DNA from 2 places in the Pediococcus ethanolidurans genome. Region 1 is predicted to be linked to the other one. Evidence: a T-box and tRNA genes for the amino acid it is inferred to sense, from the RefSeq annotation. Region 1 holds a T-box; the other holds one or more tRNA genes.
What was found. A T-box is a leader RNA that pairs with one kind of tRNA and senses whether it is charged. The one in region 1 lies ahead of trpS (tryptophan--tRNA ligase), so its partner is inferred to be a tRNA-Trp.
Positions count from the first base shown of each region.

Region 2: it encodes a tRNA-Trp, which carries the amino acid that the T-box ahead of trpS (tryptophan--tRNA ligase) is inferred to sense. The anticodon was not compared.

Region 1 covers NZ_OZ061250.1:362,878-370,234, forward strand. Annotated here, with positions in the region: gene AB3219_RS01805 (hydroxymethylglutaryl-CoA reductase, degradative) at 1-1,205, opposite strand, end outside; gene AB3219_RS01810 (Ppx/GppA family phosphatase) at 1,288-2,208, opposite strand; gene trpS (tryptophan--tRNA ligase) at 2,412-3,431, opposite strand; T-box leader at 3,495-3,669, opposite strand; gene helD (RNA polymerase recycling motor HelD) at 3,962-6,268, shown strand; gene AB3219_RS01825 (ISL3 family transposase) at 6,465-7,357, shown strand, end outside.
Region 2 covers NZ_OZ061250.1:1,508,892-1,516,248, forward strand. Annotated here, with positions in the region: rRNA gene AB3219_RS07460 (16S ribosomal RNA) at 1-238, shown strand, start outside; tRNA gene AB3219_RS07465 (tRNA-Ile) at 326-400, shown strand; tRNA gene AB3219_RS07470 (tRNA-Ala) at 414-486, shown strand; rRNA gene AB3219_RS07475 (23S ribosomal RNA) at 668-3,591, shown strand; rRNA gene rrf (5S ribosomal RNA) at 3,684-3,800, shown strand; tRNA gene AB3219_RS07485 (tRNA-Asn) at 3,807-3,879, shown strand; tRNA gene AB3219_RS07490 (tRNA-Ser) at 3,890-3,979, shown strand; tRNA gene AB3219_RS07495 (tRNA-Glu) at 3,994-4,066, shown strand; tRNA gene AB3219_RS07500 (tRNA-Val) at 4,074-4,146, shown strand; tRNA gene AB3219_RS07505 (tRNA-Asp) at 4,158-4,232, shown strand; tRNA gene AB3219_RS07510 (tRNA-Phe) at 4,273-4,345, shown strand; tRNA gene AB3219_RS07515 (tRNA-Tyr) at 4,352-4,434, shown strand; tRNA gene AB3219_RS07520 (tRNA-Trp) at 4,445-4,518, shown strand; tRNA gene AB3219_RS07525 (tRNA-His) at 4,525-4,597, shown strand; tRNA gene AB3219_RS07530 (tRNA-Leu) at 4,655-4,740, shown strand; gene AB3219_RS07535 (MFS transporter) at 4,922-5,587, opposite strand; gene AB3219_RS07540 (MFS transporter) at 5,599-6,291, opposite strand; tRNA gene AB3219_RS07545 (tRNA-Cys) at 7,025-7,095, shown strand; gene AB3219_RS07550 (ISL3 family transposase) at 7,275-7,357, shown strand, end outside.

The DNA of each region.
Region 1 (7,357 bases):
TCCATTACAGGTGCACTTTCTAATTTTGCTTGTGCATCTGCTAACTCCGCTGTTGTTGCACCTACACTTAACAATAGTGATTTTGCTTGCAAATGCATATGACCACGCTGAATTCCCTCTGAAACTAAGGCTTTTAAGGCCGCCAAATTCTGCGCTAGTCCAACGCTTACCAAAACTTCTTCTAATTCTTTTGCTGTACTTACCTGCAAAATTCGATGATTGAGTTGCGCTTTTTGATTGAGTTTAATTGATCCACCAACAAACCCCACCGGTAAAGGTAGTGTTAAGTTTCCTATCAAAAAATCATTTTCAATTTGCCAACAACTTAATCCCCGATAGTGACCATCTCGAGCAGCATATGCATGAACACTACTTTCGATTGCACGCCAATCGTTTCCAGAAGCCATTACTACCACATCTATGCCATTCATGATTCCTTTGTTGTGCGTTGCCGCCCGATAAGGATCTACCTGAGCTGCCTCACTAGCGAGAACTATGCGCTGTGCTACTTCCTTACCATTCAGTTGCTTTGTGGTCAAAACCTTCACTGGAATTCGGCAGGTTGCCGTTGCTAAACATTCATCAGCTAAATTACTTAAAATAGCCATCAAACTGGTTTGCCCCAACTTGACCTGTAAAAGCTTTGCGACAGCCTCCAACATGGCATTAATCATATTAGCGCCCATGGCCTCTTTTGTATCAATAAAAATATCTAACGAAATAAATTGATGTGCTAATTTTCTCACACGGATTTTTTTTGCGCCACCACCACGTTTTACAATTGAAGGATGAGCATCATTTGCCGTTTGTAAAATTTCTGGTTTGTACTGCAACAAGCGCTGCGTCAATTGAACTGGTTTCTGAACATTTGCCATTAAAACTTGTCCCATCATCAACCGTTCGGTAGTTGAAGCTTGGATCCCTCCCCCCGCTGCTATTATTTTAGCGCCATTGCTGGCAGCTGCGATCACGGAAGGTTCCTCTGTTGCCATTGGGACCACTTTTTCTTTACCATTAATTTTGAAATTAACGGCAACGCCTTCTGGTATTGAAAAATCCATCAAATAATTCTCGATAGTTTGATTACCAAGTGTCGCCGTTTTTCCAGTAATCAAAGCTTCATCGACATCAGTTAAACCCAGTTTTTCTTTCAACATTGCCAGCCGTTGTTCATAATTTTGTTTATAAAAAGGTGTTAAGTTCATGAATTATTTCTCCTAAAATCAAAAAAATGCGGTGAAACTCATTTTTTAAATGTGCTTTCCCGCTTTTTGATTTTTATTTGCTTTATCTGTGCTGAACATACTCAGAAATAATGCCCTCACGAACACCACTTTCTGAAAAAATTACGCGATCCGCATCTAACATTTGAAGCAGCATAACCAATGGTAAAATACCACCAATAATGATGTCGGCACGCTGCGTTTCTAATCCTGGCATCTTTTTTCGATTAACTAAATTTCGTGACAATAATGCTCGAAAAGTTTTATTTACAACTTCTGTTTTCAAACGATAACCATGAATATTATCCACACGGAGCATTCCTTGATGTTGTCGGTTCATGCGAGCCAATGTGCGGTTAGCCCCACCCAGCAAAATAATGGGCAACTGTACCGCGTCCATGATCCACCAAATATCTCGAAACTGTTTGTTTACAAAATTTTGCGCTGCAAAGAGACGATCTGCACGAACCACATTATTTAAATGGAACCGTTCAGACAGACTTACAGCACCAAATGGTACACTAATTAAATTACGGGGTTTACCATTCTTTACGTGAATTAGTTCGCAACTGGCACCACCAGTGTCCAGAATTAAACAATCGCTGACTTCTAGCGAGTTCATAACGCCTAAATAATCATAGTAAGCTTCATCATTGCCAGACAAAACATCTAACTGAATGCCAATTTCATCCTGAACACGTTTTAAAAATTCAGCTTGATTACGCGCCACACGAACGGCTGCCGTGGTAATCCCCCGTACAGTTCGATTAGGATAACTTTCATAAATCTGCTTAAATCGTTTTAAGGCTGCTACTGTACGGTCCATCGCAATTTGCTGCAAAATGTGACTACTGCCCATTCCTTCAGAGATGCGAGAGTCTTCTTTGATTCGACGAACCTCATGAAAACTTCCATCCTCGTGAATTTCATTAATTGCCATTCTAACCGAATTGGAACCTAAATCCACAATTACTAAGTTTTCCATTTTACACCTCGATCATCACGATAATTTATTGTTTATATTTTACCATGTTTTTACGTAGGTATGCGACAAATGTATACGGAACAAACGGGACTTCGTAAATGTTAAGCGCAATCATAAAAAAAGAGAGCAAGTATAGGTCATAGTTGTTATGAAAACTGTCCTGTTTTCACAACAGCTTATACTTCTCTCTTCTTATTTAGTTACTATTTAAAGTAGTTAATTCCCATGGCATCTCGTACTTCATCCAAAGTTTGATTAGCCACTTTGTTGGCCTTTTCGCTACCACGTTTCAAAATATCATACACACCAGGAATATCCTGAGCATACTGTTCCCTTCGCTCACGAATTGGTTTCAATGTGTTTTGCAAAACTTCATTCAAATAACGTTTAATTTTAACATCACCTAAACCGCCTGCTTGATACTGCGCCTTCAAGTCGGCAACTTTAGCCTTGTCCTCATCAAAGATATCCAAATAAGTAAATACGGTATTTCCTTCAACATGACCGGGATCGGAAACCTTGATGTGTTTTGGATCCGTGTACATCGACATTACTTTCTTTTGAATGGTATCTTCATCATCTGCCAAATAAATTGCGTTATTTAGTGATTTGCTCATCTTAGCATTCCCATCCAATCCAGGGATTCTTCCCAGACCCTTAGGTGGAAAATAACCTTCTGGTTCAACCAAGATTTGTTTACCATAAACATTATTGAATGTTCGCACAATTTCGCGAGTTTGTTCCAACATAGGTTCTTGGTCATCGCCAACAGGTACCGTATCTGCTTTGAATGCTGTAATATCAGCTGCTTGACTAACCGGATAAATAAAGAATCCGGCCGGTACACTTTCACCAAACTTCTTTTGTTTAATTTCGGTTTTTACCGTTGGATTTCTTTCCAAACGTGAAACCGTCACTAAATTCAGATATGTTTCCGTTAACTCACTCAACGCCGGAATTTGTGATTGAACTAAAATAGTGGATTTTTCTGGATCAATACCAACCGCTAAATAATCTAAAGCTACCTGAATGAGACTGTGACGAATCTTTTCTGGATCACGTGCATTATCTGTCAAAGCCTGCATATCTGCAATCATAATAAAACTATCATAATTACCCGTATTTTGTAATTCAACCCGATTCTTCAATGACCCGACATAATGGCCAATGTGCAGCTTTCCGGTTGGTCGATCACCCGTTAAAATTACGTGTTTTTTTGTCATCATTAAAACTCCCTTTTGTTTAGTTTTGAGTAAATAAAAAATCCCATCACTAGTAATAACTAGTAATAGGACGAATTCACCGTGGTGCCACCTAATTTGCAGAATAATCTGCCACTCATTGCAGTTATCGGTGCCCCGTTTCATCGTCCTCCAAAACCCAATTCGTTTTTCCGAAATCTTTCAGCAAGTGATTTCTCTCTGTTTATGAAAAACTACTTTATTTCTTCATTGAACTTAATATCCCCATTGTACCTATCTTTAGTTTGAGGAGCAAGTGATAATTAGTTAAACACTGCGTTGATTGTTGAAGTAACTTGGCCGTATGCATTTACCTTCATTTCACTTTCTCTTTTTTTAAATCTAGCAAGTTGTTTCGTTCACTTCTTTTTTCCGCTGAGCCACAACTCCACAAATCCTGCTTATAGTTCAAAACCTACCGATTTGCTTCGTTCACTATTCTTGACTTTTTCCTTCAAACAGCCTAGAATATCAGAACATTAAAATGCTTTTACACTAAGGGAGTCATGCAATTGAGCACCGTTGATTCAAATGAAATTAAATCCGAACAAAACCGTGTCGATCACGTCATTCGCAAAATCCAAACCCAAGCCGATCACACCCAACAACTATACAATCAAGCTCATTTTGAAACTCGCTCCGTTGAAAGCAATTATTCTCAAAATGCTAAAATCAACACTTTTGAAGCTGATGACCGTATCGAAACCAACGCCGAAGTTCAACAACAAAAAGGCCTCGTCGCTCGTGCCGTCGAAAATGAAACCATTCTCAAACGCCAAGTGGCCACCTACAAACAACTTCAAAATTCTCCCTATTTTGGACGCATTGACATTCAAGATCCTGGTGAAACCACCGCGGAGCCGCTATACATTGGAACAGCATCCTTCGCAGATGAACACGAAAATTTTCTCATCTATGATTGGCGTGCACCCATCTCCAGTATTTATTACAACGGAACACTCGGGAATGTCTCCTACCAGACTCCTGCGGGAAAAATGACAACCGATTTAGTTAAAAAACGGCAATTCTCCATTCAATCCGGCAAAATCACCAACATGTTTGACACGAACGAAACAGTTGGCGACGAAATTCTGCAAGAAGTGCTTGGCCAACAGAATGATACTTATATGGCTAACATTGTGGCAACTATCCAAAAAGAACAAAATGACATCATTCGTGACACAACCAGCGATTTACTTGTCGTTCAGGGTGTCGCTGGCAGTGGAAAAACCTCTGCCATCTTGCAACGCATCGCCTTTTTACTTTATCATAGTCGCCAGTCATTAAACGCCGATGAAATTGTGTTGTTCTCGCCAAATCGGCTTTACAGTCGCTATATTTCAGATGTTTTGCCAAGTCTTGGCGAACGCAATATGCGACAAATCACGCTCGCTGATTTTCTTTCACAACGTTTCCAGGGACTTAATGTTGAAACCCTCTTTGATCGCTATGAACATAACTCGCAGACCAAACCTGATATTCAATCCTTAACAAACTTTTTTGAAAGTTCTGAGTTTATGCAACTTATTCAAAACTATGTACTTGAGTTAACTCCTGACAAAATACAGTTCACTAATGTGATGTTTGAAGAAAAACCATTTTTTAAAGCTGCGGACATTCAAAAAATTTATACAGATCTTCCTGCTTCAATGAACCCAGCTGACCGGTTTTTAAAAACCAAGAATACATTGATTAAACAATTAAAAAACCGTATTGATCAGGAGGCTGATGCTGACTGGATTCATGAAACAATTGATCATTTAAGCAATGAAGAATATAACAACTTAATTGGTAAGAAAAAACTACGTGCATTTGAAAGCTACGATGATGAAATTCATTATTTAGGTCGCAAGTTAGCTGCCAAACATTTTCGTGTCATTTACGACGCTTTGTTCAATAATTACTTTGTGGATATTTACTCCCAATACGCTCAATTTCTTAAACAAGTTAAAATTACAAACACAATTTCAACAGCAGTTTGGCAAAAAAATCAATTTACCTTTCAGCAATCAATTGAATACCATCAATTACGTTTGATGGATGGCGCACCACTGCTGTTAATGCGTGACCTTTTAACTGGTAGTGGTCGCAATCGGCAAATTCAGCACATCTTCATTGACGAAATGCAGGACTATTCACTTGCCCAAATGGTTTATTTTAAACATGCCTTTCCAAATGCCAAGTTCACCCTACTCGGTGACAGTGAACAGGCACTTTTCAAAGATGTTGAGTCTCCACAAACTTTATTAACTCATTTAAAGAACGCTTTTCATGTCAAAAAGGCTAACTTAATTACTTTAAATAGAAGCTATCGATCAACCTATCCAATTACTAGTTTTGCAAAAAAGCTTTTGCCTGCTGGTGATCAAATTCAGGCATTTAATCGTGATGGCGATTTACCCAGTATCATCATCCGTGACAGTGTTTCAACGATTAACCAGGCCCTTGTCAAAACCTGTCTGAAAGAATTACAAACCTATGGCACAGTGGCCATTTTGACGCGGAATATGGCAGAAAGTCAGCAGGTTTTCGAAAATATTCATCGTACAACTAAAGCAACTTTACTTTCAGATGCTGATTTAGCGCTTCCTAAAGGTGTTTTGATTATGCCAATTTATTTAGCCAAAGGATTAGAATTTAACTCCGTTATTGCTTATGATATCTCTCAAAATAATTATCCTGATGAAAGTTCACTAGGAATTTTATATACAATGGCTTCACGAGCAATGCATAACTTGACTTTAACGAGTATTGGGGCCGTTTCTCCACTCATTCACGGTGTCGTCAATGATCAAGAACATCTTGTTAAAATTAAATAACATAAAAAAACGATAAGTTTGCAATCTGTTTTGACAGATCGAACTTATCGTTTTTTAGGGTCTACACTTTCTGGTATTGGTGAATAACTAATACCGGTTTTTTGTCTGTTTTGAAAATCAGAAAAATAAAAAAGGACATCTGTCCTCTTTGTGCTACGATTTAATCGCCAAAACAAATCGAAAAGAGGAAATTCAGATGTCCCTAACTAATTCTATCTTATGCTTATTCGAAATAACAGACCCAAACTTAATTGTCACTGGTATTTCTAAAGAACGGTGTTCCACAAACCAACGTATTCATGTCGTCCATGCAACTTTGTCTTATCAACTTTTAAAGTGCCCACATTGTGGCCATAAAAGCTTAATTAAAAACGGAACTCACATGAGTCACCTGCGTTTAGGAACCTTATCCGGTGGTCGTTACGAAATGCATTTAAAACGTCAAAGATACCAATGTAAAGATTGTTCAAAAACCTGTGGTGCTAAAACTAAGTTGGTTAATCGTAACGAAACTTTCACACATAATATCAAACATCAAGTGATCGTTTTGGCACGCGATATGTTGACGAGTAAAGAAATTGCTAAACTTTGTGGAATTTCGCCAAGCAGTGTTCAACGAATCCTAAATGCCAATATTCACTTAGCCTATCGTGTTAAACATCTCCCAGAGAATCTTTGCTTTGATGAATTTCGTTCCTGTAATCACTGGATGTCCTTTAATTGTTGCGATGCCGTTAGTCATCGCCGAATTGTTACTTTAAAAGATCGGCTAAGTAAAGATATCATTGACTACTTTGAAGCTCGTTTTTCGGTTCAAGAACGTGCCCAAGTTCAATCAGTGACGATTGACATGAATGCTGAATATGGCAGCTTCATTCATCGCTTATTTCCCAATGCGGCCACGATTATCGATCGTTTCCATATTATTCAACTGGCTGGGCGTGCCTTAGATAATGAACGCACGCAGACCATTCGTACTATCCAAGATAAGCATTCACGAATTTATCATATTTTAAAATCTCAATGGCGTTTATTTCATCTTGATGAAATAAAAGTTAATGATTCTAAGGCTGTTTATTTACGCGGAAT
Region 2 (7,357 bases), 1.1 Mb from region 1:
GACTGCAGGCTGCAACTCGCCTGCACGAAGTTGGAATCGCTAGTAATCGCGGATCAGCATGCCGCGGTGAATACGTTCCCGGGCCTTGTACACACCGCCCGTCACACCATGAGAGTTTGTAACACCCAAAGCCGGTGGAGTAACCTTCGGGAGCTAGCCGTCTAAGGTGGGACAGATGATTGGGGTGAAGTCGTAACAAGGTAGCCGTAGGAGAACCTGCGGCTGGATCACCTCCTTTCTAAGGATATTTAGAAACGGAAACCTACACATTGTCGAAACTTTGTTTAGTTTTGAGAGGTCTACTCTCAAATGTATATACGCGCACGGGCCTATAGCTCAGCTGGTTTAGAGCGCACGCCTGATAAGCGTGAGGTCGATGGTTCAAGTCCATTTAGGCCCATAGATACATTTTTGGGGAATTAGCTCAGCTGGGAGAGCGCCTGCCTTGCACGCAGGAGGTCAGCGGTTCGATCCCGCTATTCTCCATTGACGGTTTTACCGTCGAATTTGTTCTTTGAAAACTAAATAATATCGAAAAATTTTCTAATTTTAATTATTTATTATAATGTAATTAAACCGAGAACATTGCGTTTTATAGAGTTTTAAAACAAGATTAGTTCAAAAAATAATCGCTAAACTCAAAACCACTTTACCGCAGGTAAAGTTAGGTTAAGTTATAAAGGGCGCATGGTGAATGCCTTGGTACTAGGAGCCGATGAAGGACGGGACTAACACCGATATGCTTCGGGGAGCTGTAAGTAAGCTTTGATCCGGAGATTTCCGAATGGGGAAACCCAACAACATTAATCCGTTGTTACCACCACGTGAATACATAACGTGGTTGGAGGTAGACGCGGGGAACTGAAACATCTCAGTACCCGCAGGAAGAGAAAGAAATATCGATTCCCTAAGTAGCGGCGAGCGAACGGGGAACAGCCCAAACCAGGAAGCTTGCTTCCTGGGGTTGTAGGACTGAACATTTGAGTTACCAAAGATTTTCATAGCCGAACAGTCTGGGAAGACTGGCCAGAGCGGGTGATAGCCCCGTAGGCAAAATGAAGATCCCTCAGTTCAGGATCCTGAGTACGGCGGAACACGTGTAACTCCGTCGGAATCCGGGAGGACCGTCTCCCAAGGCTAAATACTCCCTAGTGACCGATAGTGAACCAGTACCGTGAGGGAAAGGTGAAAAGCACCCCGGAAGGGGAGTGAAACAGTTCTTGAAACCATGTGCCTACAAGAAGTCAGAGCCCGTTAAGGGGTGATGGCGTGCCTTTTGTAGAATGAACCGGCGAGTTACGTTTACATGCCAGGTTAAGTTGAAAAAACGGAGCCGCAGCGAAAGCGAGTCTGAATAGGGCGACTGAGTATGTAGATGTAGACCCGAAACCAAGTGACCTACCCATGTCCAGGTTGAAGGTGCGGTAAAACGCACTGGAGGACCGAACTCGTGTACGTTGAAAAGTGCTGAGATGAGGTGTGGGTAGCGGTGAAATTCCAAACGAACTTGGAGATAGCTGGTTCTCTCCGAAATAGCTTTAGGGCTAGCCTCGGATTAAGGATCATGGAGGTAGAGCCACTGTTTGGACTAGGGGCCCGTCTTGGGTTACTGAATTCAGATAAACTCCGAATGCCATTGATTTATGTCCGGGAGTCAGACGGTGAGTGATAAGATCCATCGTCGAAAGGGGAACAGCCCAGACCACCAGTTAAGGTCCCTAAATATATGTTAAGTGGAAAAGGATGTGGAGTTGCATAGACAACTAGGATGTTGGCTCAGAAGCAGCCATCATTTAAAGAGTGCGTAATAGCTCACTAGTCGAGTGATTCTGCGCCGAAAATGTACCGGGGCTTAAACATATTACCGAGACTGTGGATGCCACCGTAAGGTGGCGTGATAGGAGAGCGTTCTAAGGGCAACGAAGGCAGACCGTGAGGACTGTTGGAGCGCTTAGAAGTGAGAATGCCGGTATGAGTAGCGAAAGACAGGTGAGAATCCTGTCCACCGAATGACTAAGGTTTCCTGGGGAAGGCTCGTCCACCCAGGGTTAGTCGGGACCTAAGTCGAGGCCGAGAGGCGTAGACGATGGATAACAGGTTGAAATTCCTGTACTAGTTAAACTTGTTTGAACAATGGAGGGACGCAGGAGGCTAAGGAATGCGCACGGTTGGATATGTGCGCCCAAGCAGCAAGTCTGATTGAGAGTTAAATGCTTTCAGTCTTAAGGACAAGCTGTGATGGGGAGTGAAATTTAAAGTAACGAAGTTCCTGATGTCACACTGCCGAGAAAAGCTTCTAGTTAGAGTTTAACTACCCGTACCGCAAACCGACACAGGTAGTCGAGGAGAGTATCCTCAGGTGAGCGAGAGAACTCTCGTTAAGGAACTCGGCAAAATGACCCCGTAACTTCGGAAGAAGGGGTGCTGATCGCAAGATCAGCCGCAGTGAATAGGCCCAGGCGACTGTTTATCAAAAACACAGGTTTCTGCAAAATCGTAAGATGACGTATAGGGGCTGACGCCTGCCCGGTGCTGGAAGGTTAAGTGAATGAGTTAGCTTCGGCGAAGCTTTGAAATGAAGCCCCAGTAAACGGCGGCCGTAACTATAACGGTCCTAAGGTAGCGAAATTCCTTGTCGGGTAAGTTCCGACCCGCACGAAAGGCGTAACGATCTGGGCACTGTCTCAACGAGAGACTCGGTGAAATTATAATACCCGTGAAGATGCGGGTTACCCGCGACAGGACGGAAAGACCCCATGGAGCTTTACTGTAGCTTGATATTGAGTGTTTGTACAGCTTGTACAGGATAGGTAGGAGCCATAGAAACCGGAACGCTAGTTTCGGTGGAGGCGTTGGTGGGATACTACCCTCGCTGTATGAACCCTCTAACTCGCGCCACTAAGCGTGGCGGAAGACAGTGTCAGGTGGGCAGTTTGACTGGGGCGGTCGCCTCCTAAAGAGTAACGGAGGCGCCCAAAGGTTCTCTCAGAATGGTTGGAAATCATTCGCTGAGTGTAAAGGCAGAAGAGAGCTTGACTGCGAGACAGACAGGTCGAGCAGGGACGAAAGTCGGGCTTAGTGATCCGGTGGTACCGTATGGAAGGGCCATCGCTCAACGGATAAAAGCTACCCTGGGGATAACAGGCTTATCTCCCCCAAGAGTTCACATCGACGGGGAGGTTTGGCACCTCGATGTCGGCTCATCGCATCCTGGGGCTGTAGTCGGTCCCAAGGGTTGGGCTGTTCGCCCATTAAAGCGGTACGCGAGCTGGGTTCAGAACGTCGTGAGACAGTTCGGTCCCTATCCGTCGCGGGCGTAGGAAATTTGCGAGGATCTGTCCTTAGTACGAGAGGACCGGGATGGACATACCGCTGGTGTACCAGTTGTTCCGCCAGGAGCATCGCTGGGTAGCTATGTATGGATGAGATAAACGCTGAAAGCATCTAAGTGTGAAACTCGCCTCAAGATGAGATTTCCCATTCCATTTATGGAAGTAAGACCCCTGAGAGATGATCAGGTAGATAGGTTGGGAGTGGAAGTGTAGTGATACATGGAGCGGACCAATACTAATCGGTCGAGGACTTAACCACAAAGTGGTGTTCTCAAAGAGAAGGATTCGATATTATTTAGTTTTGAGAGAATAAATTTCTTTCACACGAGCCACGAAGGTGGATCGGAGAAGTGTGGTGGCGATAGCGAGAAGGATACACCTGTTCCCATGTCGAACACAGAAGTTAAGCTTCTTAGCGCCGAGAGTAGTTGGGGGATCGCTCCCTGCGAGGGTAGGACGTTGCCATGCGAATATTCCGGCATAGCTCAGTTGGTAGAGCCCCTGACTGTTAATCAGGTTGTCGACGGTTCGAGTCCGCCTGCCGGAGTTAATGATATGGAGAGTTGTCCGAGCTGGCCGAAGGAGCATGACTGGAAATCATGTAGACGGATTTATCCGTCTCAAGGGTTCGAATCCCTTACTCTCCGTTGTAATTAAGTATGACCCGTTGGTCAAGTGGTTTAAGACACTGCCCTTTCACGGCAGTAACATGGGTTCGAATCCCGTACGGGTCATTTTTATGGAGGGTTAGCTCAGTTGGGAGAGCGTCTGCCTTACAAGCAGAGGGTCACAGGTTCGAGCCCTGTACTCTCCATTTAAAATTATGGTTCCATGGTCTAGTTGGTTTAGGACGCCTGCCTGTCACGCAGGAGATCACGAGTTCGAGTCTCGTTGGAACCGTTAAAATAAAATAGCCTTTTATTTTATATCATTTGTTTATGGCGCAGTAGCTCAGTTGGTAGAGCAACGGATTGAAGCTCCGTGTGTCGGCAGTTCGATTCTGTCCTGCGCCATATTATGGAAGGGTAGCGAAGTCTGGCTAAACGCGGCGGACTGTAAATCCGCTCCTTCGGGTTCGGTGGTTCGAATCCACTCCCTTCCATTTTAATGATAGGGATATAGTTTAATGGTAGAACTACGGTCTCCAAAACCGTCGATGTGGGTTCAACTCCTACTATCCCTGCCATTGATGGCGGTAGTGGCGAAGTGGTTAACGCACCGGATTGTGGCTCCGGCACGCGTGGGTTCGATTCCCACCTACCGCCCTAAGGATTTCATTAGTTATCCTTGAGGTTTTGTGTAATTGACATAACCAGTTAGATGCCGCTGTGGCGGAATTGGCAGACGCGCTGGACTCAAAATCCAGTTCCCTTTACCGGGAGTGTGGGTTCGACCCCCACCGGCGGCATTGTAGCTCCCCTCGAGGGGCTTTTTTTTACAAAAAATTCCTGTTACTAGACTACCAAATTGGTAATCCATCAACAGGAAAAAGTATAGAGCCCAGAAAACAACATGATACCAAGAATTATGGAAACAAAAAAAGTAAGAATAAAGAAAAATATGTTCCCGAAAAATATGTTTAACCATCTTTAAATTTCAGTAACTGTTTTATTTTTTAAGGTAGCACTAATAATCAAACAAAATGCACCTATTATCAAAACTAATGTAAATGCCCACTGAAATCCATGACCTAATTTAATTGCCGTTACTAATGCGGCAGTACCAAGTGAACTAGCTAGTTGCTGTAAAGTAACGATCATGGTACTACCATAAACTAAATAGGAATGGGGCAGGGCATTTAATCCAGAAGTAGTTAGTGGCATGAAAACTAGTGTTAAACCTGCAGAACGAATGGCATACAAGAATGCAATTGTGTTTAAAGATGTGGAAGCATCAAAGAAAATCATCGGAATTGTAGCAAAAAAAGTTGCTGTAAAACCAGCTGATACAAGCCTTTTTATACCAAAACGATCGTACAATTTACCGGAAAGTGGTGAAAGAATGGCCATCAATATAGTACCGGGAAGCATTAACAGCCCAGAAGTCATGGCATTAGTTTCACGAATTGTTTGATTATAGAGGGGAATTACTAACTCCGGACCCATTAAAGCAATGTTTGTTAATGCCGCGAGTAAGGCGACTTTACGAAAAGAAGGAGCAGTAAAAACGCGTAATTCCAAGAGTGGATGTTTAAGAGATAACTGACGTTTACAAAATAAACTGATTACAAGTAATCCACTTAAAATTTCAAACAACGAGGTAACATCTAAATTTCCAGAGACGCCAATTTGTGAAAGCCCAAAAAGCAAACCACCAAACCCAAACCACCAAACCCAAAAACGGACATGATCAATGATGGCATATCCAGGTGATCACTTCTTGTATCAGTAACATTGTCGATTGTAAAAATACCTAGCACTAAAACTAAGCAGGCAATTGGAATTAATGCTATGAATAACATGCGCCAGGACCAATGCGTAACAATTATCCCAGATAATGTTGGGCCAATTGCTGGTCCCAAATTTATGACGATGCCACCAATTCCTAACGCAATACCACGTTTCTCAGCAGGAAAAATCAAAGTCAATACATTTTGTACCAACGGCATACTAACACCGACTGAGGCCGCTTGAATTAGACGTCCAAGAAGTAATATGGTAAAAGATTGAGCAGTAGCTGAGATGATTAATCCGCTGAGAAAAATACTAATCGTTTCTAAAAACAATGGTTTTAGTTTGATTCGATTTGTAAAGTAGGCGGCTGTGGGCATCATAATACCGGCAACTAGTAAGTAACCGGTACTTAACCATTGCGCGGTTGTCTGAGACACATGAACTTCGGCCATGATTGTTGGTAATGCATTATTCAGAAAAGTTTCGGCTAAAGCTGAAAGAAAACTACCAAGCAATAGAACAAAAACCATAATAATTTGAGTTGTTGACTTGGAATGCTGATTCATAATATACCTCCGTACTATAATAGATTTTTAAACAAAAAAAGAGCTGGATAAGGCCAAAAATCCGGCACCTTAATCCAGCTCCATATATGAAGCCCTCCGATGTATTTAAAGAGGCAAACTATGTTTATATATTCAATCATCAAGATAACAGAAATGTTGATAAAATACAAGACCTTAGTAAATGCATTGATTATTTGCACTGCCTTTTAATAAATTTTAGAATCATTGAGATAGCTAATTGTTTAAAATAGTAAAAATTGATATGTACAGTTGTTCCTCAGTTAAATTTTGCAACTTTTGGTGGTAACGCCAATAAATACAATACTGCAATAGTTAATTAAACTGATCAAATAACGGAAAAATTCATCAGTAACAAGTTGGTATTAATGTTAATAAATTAAAATTTCTGAGCAACTCAAAAAGTAAAGATAAAAACTTGATAGTTGATAAAATATAGATCTATAAACTGAAATTTTTATTTGCTCATATCTTAAATCCTATTTTATTATTACCGATATATTTTCATAGCAGGCTTAAGTATCTAATGAATCATTTCAAAAATATACTAAATGCAAATTTGCAAACAAGTTAACTTAGGTAAAAAATTCCAAAACATGATTGAAAAAATAAGTCGAAGTAAAGAACACCTTTACAAAAAGCGCTCGCTGTGATAATCTGTTAAGCGTTGGCATTTTTGAAATCAACGATTCTTGATGCCTTTTATTATTTACATGGCGGTATAGCCAAGTGGTAAGGCAGAGGTCTGCAAAACCTTCATCACCGGTTCAAATCCGGTTACCGCCTTGAGATGTTTTATTTAAGTGAAACGGTTTTTTTCGGTTCTATACTTTTTCCTGTTGATAGCTTACTTAACATGGTAATCTATTAGCAGGATTTTTTAGTGCAAAATAAAAAAGGCCCATAAGCCTCGCACCTAAAAAATCCACCCACTACAGCATCTTTTTTAAAGGACGTGAAAACTTATGGACCCTGTAGATAATAATATAAAATTTGCGCTCAGTATTAAAGACCCAAATGTAGTTTTTTACAAATATAACTATCAAGT